One region of the Puribacter membranae genome, then DNA from elsewhere that is predicted to be linked to it. Evidence: riboswitches for the same ligand, from Rfam matches in the RefSeq annotation. Region 1 holds a riboswitch; the other holds the start of a gene.
The links. A riboswitch is a leader RNA that binds a small molecule or an ion and turns the genes downstream of it on or off. The one in region 1 is predicted to bind thiamine pyrophosphate.
Positions count from the first base shown of each region.

Region 2: another riboswitch for thiamine pyrophosphate. It lies ahead of ACZ41M_RS04365 (ECF transporter S component); the one in region 1 lies ahead of thiC (phosphomethylpyrimidine synthase ThiC).

Region 1 covers NZ_AP040167.1:1,086,979-1,091,163, reverse strand. Annotated here, with positions in the region: gene ACZ41M_RS05370 (solute carrier family 23 protein) at 1-1,317, shown strand, start outside; TPP riboswitch at 1,458-1,557, shown strand; gene thiC (phosphomethylpyrimidine synthase ThiC) at 1,652-3,568, shown strand; gene thiS (sulfur carrier protein ThiS) at 3,581-3,784, shown strand; gene ACZ41M_RS05355 (thiazole synthase) at 3,808-4,185, shown strand, end outside.
Region 2 covers NZ_AP040167.1:886,823-891,007, reverse strand. Annotated here, with positions in the region: gene ACZ41M_RS04370 (ATP-binding cassette domain-containing protein) at 1-477, opposite strand, end outside; gene ACZ41M_RS04365 (ECF transporter S component) at 488-1,108, opposite strand; TPP riboswitch at 1,102-1,205, opposite strand; gene thiD (bifunctional hydroxymethylpyrimidine kinase/phosphomethylpyrimidine kinase) at 1,352-2,215, shown strand; gene ACZ41M_RS04355 (GNAT family N-acetyltransferase) at 2,301-2,789, shown strand; gene ppa (inorganic diphosphatase) at 2,878-3,405, shown strand; gene ACZ41M_RS04345 (hypothetical protein) at 3,559-4,092, shown strand; partial or broken gene ACZ41M_RS04340 (IS3 family transposase) at 4,168-4,185, opposite strand, start outside.

The sequences.
Region 1 (4,185 bases):
GAAACTTATTTCCCGCGCTACACCGAAAAGGTGCAGTCGCATGATACGACGATTGCGCCGGATGAGCGTTTGCCGATGGCGCAGACGGTTTTAATGGGCGTTCAGCACGTTGTGGCGATGTTTGGTGCGACGATTCTCGCGCCGCTGTTGATGGGTTTTGACCCGAATGTCGCCATCCTCATGTCGGGGATCGGTACGCTGTTGTTCTACGTCATGACGCGTGGCCGCGTGCCGAGCTATTTGGGTTCCAGTTTTGCTTTCATCGGTGGTGTGATTGCGGTCTCCGGCTATGCCGGTTCGGGTGCGAATGCGAATATCGGTGTGGCTTTGGGCGCGATTATTGTCTGTGGTTTGGTGTATTTCTTAATCGGGCTGCTGGTGCAATTTGCCGGTACGAAGTGGATTGAAAAGCTGATGCCGCCAGTCGTTACCGGTGCGGTGGTTGCGGTCATCGGGCTGAACTTGGCCGGTGTCGCGGTACTCGGCGCGAAAGGTTCGAATGCCAATGCGTGGTATATGCTGTTGACAGTATTGGTCATTGCCTTGACGGCGGTTTGGGGTACGGGCTTGATGCGTCGTTTGCTGATTTTGGTCGGCGTGATTGTGGCAACGGTGCTGTATGCGGTATTGACCAATGGTCTGGGCTGGGGCGTGGGCGGTGAGCACGGCGCTTTGCCGGTGGATTTTAGTAAAGTGGCTCATGCCGCTTGGTTTGGTTTGCCGCATTTTTCATCCCCGAGCTTTAGTGTTTCGGCAATTTCGGTGATCGCACCGGTGGCGCTGATTTTGGTGGCGGAGAATTTGGGGCATTTGCGTGCGGTGCAGGGCATGACCGGCCATGATATGAATCCGTATATGGGACGTGCGTTTATGGCCGACGGTTTGGCAACCATGATTTCGGGCAGTGTCGGCGGTACGGGTGTGACCACTTACGCCGAGAATATCGGTGTTATGGCGGTGACGCGTATTTACTCGACGCTGGTGTTTGTCTTCGCTGCAGTTTTTGCAATTGCGTTGGGCTTCTCTCCGAAAATGGGTGCGCTGATTCAGACGATTCCGGGGCCGGTGTTGGGCGGCGTATCGATTGTGGTGTTTGGTTTGATCGCGGTATCGGGTGCGAAAATCTGGGTGGATAATAAAGTTGATTTCTCACAAAGTCGTAATTTGATCGTGGCCGCCGTGACCTTGATCCTCGGTGCAGGTGATTTGACCGTGAACTTGGGTGGCGTGACTTTGAACGGCATTGGCGTGGCGACTTTTGGCGCGATGGCTTTGTATGCGCTGTTGAATATGGGTGGGAAAGTACGCGTGTCTTGATTGCGATTTATTGATCGCTACTTCATCACTATCTTTGCCCGCAAAGGCCGGCATTTCGGTTTTTGCGGGCTGTTTTTTGTCTGTGTCGAGTAGCAGTAAGTGCCGATAAAATTTTTAACGTGTTAGAATGATGCCGTTGTACCTCACGCTAGGGGTCCTGACCGTTGTTTGGTCGGGTGAGAAATACCCTACGAACCTGATTTGGATAATGCCAACGAAGGGAAGCGTTGAAATGAGTATGGTTTGTGTTCATGGGTTTTGATTGATTGGGCATGACTTTTACATTTCATTGAAGTCTCCTTCTTGGCTATTGCCAACATACTAAGGAGCCTTCATGAGTATCAAATCCAATGTCTTTTCCGAGCAGAGCGCACGTGTCGATGCAAATGCTGTTCAACCTTTCCCCAATTCTCAGAAAATTTATGTCACCGGCTCACGCGATGATATTCGTGTGCCGATGCGTCAAATTACGCAGGCGGATACGCCCGAGTCGTTCGGCTTTGAGGCCAATCCGCCGGTAACGGTGTATGACACATCCGGTCCGTATAGCGACCCGCAGGCACAGATTGATATTCGCTGTGGTTTGCCTGCCATGCGTGCGTCGTGGATTGCGGAGCGCAATGACAGTGAATTATTAACTCAACCTTCTTCTGCTTATGGTCAGGAGCGCTTGTCGGATCCGAATACCGCGCATTTGCGTTTTAACCTGATTCGTCCGCCGCGACGGGCGCGCTCGGGCTGCAATGTGACGCAAATGCACTATGCGCGTCGAGGCATCATTACACCGGAGATGGAGTTTGTCGCGATTCGTGAAAATCAGCAGCGTGAGGTCTATTTGGAAACCTTACGCCGAAGTGGTGCTAAGGGTGAGCAATTGGCACAGCTGATGGGGCGCCAGCATGCAGGGCAGAGTTTTGGCGCGTCTTTGCCTTCGTTGGTGACACCTGAGTTTGTGCGTGATGAGGTCGCACGCGGCCGAGCGGTGATTCCGGCGAATATCAATCATCCCGAAATTGAGCCGATGATTATTGGCCGTAATTTTTTAGTTAAGGTCAATGCCAATATTGGTAATTCTGCGCTTAGCTCGTCCATTGGCGAGGAAGTGGAGAAAATGACTTGGGCGATTCGTTGGGGCGCGGATACGGTGATGGATTTGTCCACGGGTAAACACATCCACGAAACACGCGAATGGATTATTCGTAACTCCCCCGTACCGATTGGCACGGTTCCGATTTATCAGGCTTTGGAAAAGGTGAATGGTAAGGCGGAAGAATTGACATGGGCGATTTTCCGCGACACGCTCATTGAGCAAGCCGAGCAGGGGGTGGATTATTTCACCATCCATGCGGGTGTGCGTCTGGCTTATGTACCGATGACGGCCAATCGTTTGACAGGGATTGTTTCACGCGGCGGCTCGATTATGGCCAAATGGTGTTTGGCACATCACCGCGAATCATTTTTATACGAGCATTTTGACGATATTTGCCAGATTATGAAGGCTTATGACGTGAGCTTCAGCTTAGGCGATGGTTTGCGTCCGGGTTCCATTTATGATGCAAATGATCAAGCGCAGTTGGCGGAGTTGAAAACTCTGGGCGAGTTGACCCAAATTGCGTGGAAACACGATGTACAGGTGATGATCGAGGGGCCGGGACATGTGCCAATGCAATTGATCAAGGAAAATATGGATGTGCAATTGGAACAATGCGACGAAGCGCCGTTTTACACGCTCGGGCCATTGACCACCGACATAGCACCGGGCTATGACCACATCACTTCGGCGATTGGTGCGGCGCAAATTGCTTGGTACGGCACGGCGATGCTGTGTTATGTCACGCCGAAAGAGCATTTGGGGCTGCCCAATAAAACCGATGTCAAAGACGGCATCATCACCTACAAATTGGCAGCGCATGCGGCTGATTTGGCCAAAGGGCATGTCGGCGCGCAAATTCGTGACAATGCCTTGTCCAAAGCGCGGTTTGAGTTTCGCTGGACAGACCAGTTTAATTTAGGTTTGGATCCTGATAAGGCGCGGGAATTTCACGATGAAACCCTGCCGAAAGATTCGGCTAAAGTCGCTCATTTTTGCTCCATGTGCGGTCCGCATTTTTGCTCGATGAAAATCACTCAGCAGGTACGCGAGTATGCAGAGCAACGGGGTCTTTCTGACGATGAAGCCTTGGCACAAGGGATGCGGGAGAAATCCATCGCCTTTGTTAAGCAAGGGGCTGATTTGTATCAAAAAATTTAATGAGGTTATGCCATGAATATTTTACTCAATGGTCAACCGTATATGCTGCGCATGGACAATCCGATGTTGGCTGATGTTGTGGACGCATTGGATTTGCCTGTGCAGTTGATGGCTGTTGCCGTGAATCGACAGGTCGTTCGTCAGGCGGATTGGCGTGCTTATCCGATTCACCCCAATGATCGGGTGGATATTGTGCGCGCGATTGGCGGCGGTTGAGACCTATTTTAAGGAAAGAAAAAATGTTAAATACCATGAACGAGCAAATGCATGATCCCTTGCTCATTGCCGGAAAATCCTATGCTTCGCGCCTGCTGGTGGGTAGTGGCAAATACGCTGATCTGCAACAGACACACGATGCGACGGTGGCCGCGCAATCACAGATCATCACGGTGGCGATTCGCCGCGTGAATATTGGTCAGGATGCGGATGCGCCGAATTTGCTGGATGTGATATCGCCGCAGCAGTACACGATTTTGCCCAATACGGCGGGCTGTTTTAATGCCGATGATGCGGTATATACCGCGCAACTGGGGCGTGAACTATTGGGTGGTCAGGCGCTGGTCAAATTGGAGGTTCTGGGCGATGCGCAATCTCTGTTTCCGAATATGCCGGAAACA
Region 2 (4,185 bases), 200 kb from region 1:
GAGAAATGCGGTTGGCTCGTCCAGTAGTAAGACTTTTGGTTCGGTCGCGAGCATGGAGGCGAGCAACAGGCGCTGTGCCTGTCCGTGTGAGAGCTGCGCGGTGGGTTTGAGCTCCATATCGCCTAAGCCGTATTGTTCGAGCAGGTATTTTTTCGCATGCATTTGCTCGGGCGTGTATTGGCGGTGCTCCATGCTGAAAAAGAATTCTTCGCCGACGCGCTCATGTACGATTTGTGTGTGCGGGTTTTGCGAGAGGTACAGCGCGTCGCGCGCAATGGCCGGATTGCCGCCTGCGAGTGTGCCGTGAATGAATTCGGGGTATAGGCCTTTGATGAGGTTGAGTAACGTTGATTTGCCACTGCCGCTCGCACCTGTGAGCCAGACCAAGCCACGCTCGGGTAAATTCAGCGGCGTGGATAAGGCAATACCCGCACGAGTGCGGGCATAGTGAAAATCAAACGGTTCTAAACGCATCATGCGGTTTGAATTAGCTGCGGTCGCGTGCAATTAAAAAGCCATCGAGCAGACCGGTTTTTACCAAACGTTTCCCCAGATAGCGGCTCAATGCCGCAGCAAAAACCCAGCTGGAGATGACGAATACGGCCAGTTGAATCGCATTGAACACGATGGACAGGTTCGCTTGCTCTTGGCTCAAGTAATCATAGCCAAAGCTGAACACGGCCGCCATGCTTGCTGCCAACAGCAGCACCGACCAGTTCCATTTGCGGTACAAGAACAGTGCGAATACCAACTCAGCGCCCAGACCTTGCACCAAACCGTAAATCAACGCGCTCATGCCCCATTGCGTGATGATGCCTTCGACACCGGCGGCGACCAAGGAGCCGAACAACGCCATGCCCGGTTTGCGCACCATATAGCCGAAAAATACCGGCGCCATCAGCCAAAAGCCATCCAAAGCGCGTTTGATACCGAGCGGTTTGAGCAAGGGTTCTTTCAAAAAGTCGTAGACCAAGGTCCAAGCCCAGTACGCCACACCCATAGCGGCGGCCATAACGGCAACAGTTACCCATTCCTGCAAGGTAATCGAGCGGAATAAAGCCAATGGCGAACGGGGTTGAAATTCAGATGAAGTAAATATGCGATTCATTTAGAGTCCTTTCCTACGCGAGTATTAACTCGACAGGTTCAAAGGGTATTTCTCAGGCCGAGCCGCCCCATGCGACTGACCACCCCCAGGTGTGCGATTACATTATTTGAATAAGCGCAGAGGCGCAATCATAGATAAGCGCGAGATAAAAGTCAAACCGCCATAGTCAAATCCCTGTGTGGCTGGCATAATAAGCCTTCAAGCAAATAACCAATCGGCACGAACTCCCAAATGCAGCCCACTATGAACCTACCCTTACAAAAACCCCATTATCCTCGCGTATTGAGCATTGCCGGTTCAGACAGCGGCGGCTGCGCGGGTATTCAAGCGGATTTAAAAACCTGTTCGGCATTGGGTTGCTATGGCATGACGGCCATCACAGCGATTACCGCACAAAATACGCTCGGAGTGCAGGCGGTACAGGTATTGCCGCCGGAGATGGTGCGTGCTCAGATTCATGCCGTGGTATCCGATATCGGTGTAGATGCGGTGAAAATCGGTATGCTGTATAGCCCTGAAATTGTCCATGTGGTGGCGCAGGTATTGCGAGAATATGTTTTTGCCAACGTGGTTTTGGATCCCGTGATGGTGGCCAGCAGTGGTGATTCCTTGATGCAGCAGCAAACCGTTGAGGTGCTGGTTCAAGAGCTATTTCCTCTGGTAACGCTGATTACCCCCAATTTAGATGAAGCGTCATGCTTACTCGGACGCAGCATTGAACGTGTTGAACAGTTGGAGCAAGCCGCTCATGATTTATCAGAGTTGGGCGCGCGTGCCGTTTTGCTCAAAGGCGGGCATTTATCCGAGCAGAGCGCGGGGGCGGTTGTGACGGATTTACTGCTGGACTCGTCCAACCATCAAACCGAGCAGACCCAAACCTACTCCAGCCCGCGCATAGCCAGTATGAACACGCGCGGAACGGGCTGTACCTTATCCTCGGCGATTGCCTGCTACTTGGCCTTGGGTTTGTCTTTGTCCGAAGCCGTGCAGCAGGCGCGCGCATACATCCTACAAGCAATCGAAAAGGGGCAATCGGTACAAACCGGTCAAGGGTATGGACCGCTGAACCACGGGTTTGCGCCACGGGGAATGAGGGTGCTGGATTAGGATGGCGTAAATATCGACTCCAAAGCAGAATCATTTGAATCATATTTGATGACGCAATTGAGATGGAAGCAGAAAAGAGGCAGAAATGATGCAGTTACGCGAATTTGTGGCAGAGGATGAAACCCTTTTGCTGCGCTATTTGAATGACCCGCAAACGGTGCAGTATTTATCCGAGCGTATTCCTCAGCCGTATACGGTTGAGGATGCGCGTTGGTGGATCGAGGTCGGAAGCCGTGAGCAAATTGCCCGTGCGATTGAGGTAAATGGACAGTTGGTAGGCTCGATTGGTACTATTCGTGGAGAGTTAGAAGAGCGCTATTCTGCTGAAATCGGCTACGTGATTGGGCGCGAACATTGGGGCAAAGGCTATGCGTCACAGGCTGTGCAGATGATGACGGATTATCTGTTTGAGCAAACTGATTTGGTGCGATTGGCCGCTACCGTCTTTGCGCCTAATGTGGCATCTGTGAAAGTTTTAGAAAAATGTGGCTACGAGTTCGAAGCGCGTTTGCGTAAGAGTATCTTTAAAAATGGCGAGTTTTACGACAGCTTGATTTATACGCGATTGCGGTAAAGCGTTTTCAAATTGCTCGGTGATCAAGGTTGTGTTTGAGCTATAATGCCGCAATCATTTTGTTTAACTGTTTTTTGAGGAACTAATCATGGGTTACGAAGCTATTCCTGCTGGTAAGGACATTCCAAACGATTTTAATGTCATCATCGAGATTCCTGCGCAAAGCGATCCGGTGAAATACGAAGTAGACAAAGACACGCAAACCTTGTGGGTGGATCGTTTTATCGGTACCGGTATGCGTTACCCATTGAGCTACGGCTATATTCCGCAAACTTTGGCGGGTGACGGCGATCCGGTGGATGCGCTGGTATTGGCGCCATTCCCGATCATGGCGGGCGCGGTGGTGCGTTGCCGTCCGATTGGCATGCTGAAAATGACCGATGAAAAAGGTGCGGATGCGAAACTGATCGTCGCACCGATTGACAAGGTTTGCCCTATGACTGCGGACATCAAAACCATTGACCAAGTACCGCAATACATCAAAGACAACGTTCAACACTTTTTCGAGCAGTACAAAGCGCTGGAAAAAGGCAAATGGGTGAAAATCGAAGGTTGGGGCGGTTTGGAAGACGCGCACAAAGAAATCACCGATGGCGTGGCGAACTACAAAGGCTGATGACTGTGTTTGTGGTCGTATTCGTTGACCGTATTCGCTGATCATCATCGGTTGGATAAAAAAGAGCTCTTATGAGCTCTTTTTTTATATGGTTTCGCTATTAGGTAGCACCGTCCCCTGTAAAAACTCATGAATCTAGCTTAGACTAGATTCATGAGTACTTATAAAATTCCTTCTTCTCTCAAGTGGCTGATTAAAAATCACCAAACGATTCTTGGTCGTTTGAATCAAGCCCAAAAAGAGTTGGAAGATGTTGAAAGATATCTAGAGCACGCAAACGAAATTATTGAACGAAATACGCAGCTCAATATGCTGATTCAGGTCTTACAACAAGACTTACAAGCGATTGAACACTCGATTTCATTGCATGAAATCCCTGTCGAATTATCTAGATTAAAAGCCAAAAATCCGCACAAAAATCCATTTCTTCTCAAACGAGGAGAAATGACGCAATGCATCTATTCTATTCTGTCTAAACGAGCAAGTTGGGTCAGTACGACCGAAATCGTAGCGTACATAACCGAGCATATTCAACAAACACAAGATTTTATGCCTTCCTCAAATCGAGTTCGCGAACGAGTCAATAGCAGATTATACAATATGTACCATTTCGGTAAAATTGACCGAATTCGGTCTGGCGTTTTAGCCAGCGAAGGGTTTTGGCGTCAAAAGCCAACCTTAGAATGAACTATGCTCCTATAAGTTCGGTAATACCCCCTAAAAGGGCGGCATCTAAAAGTAGAATCAACACAAGTCCTGCGTTTAGTGCAGGACGCGTGA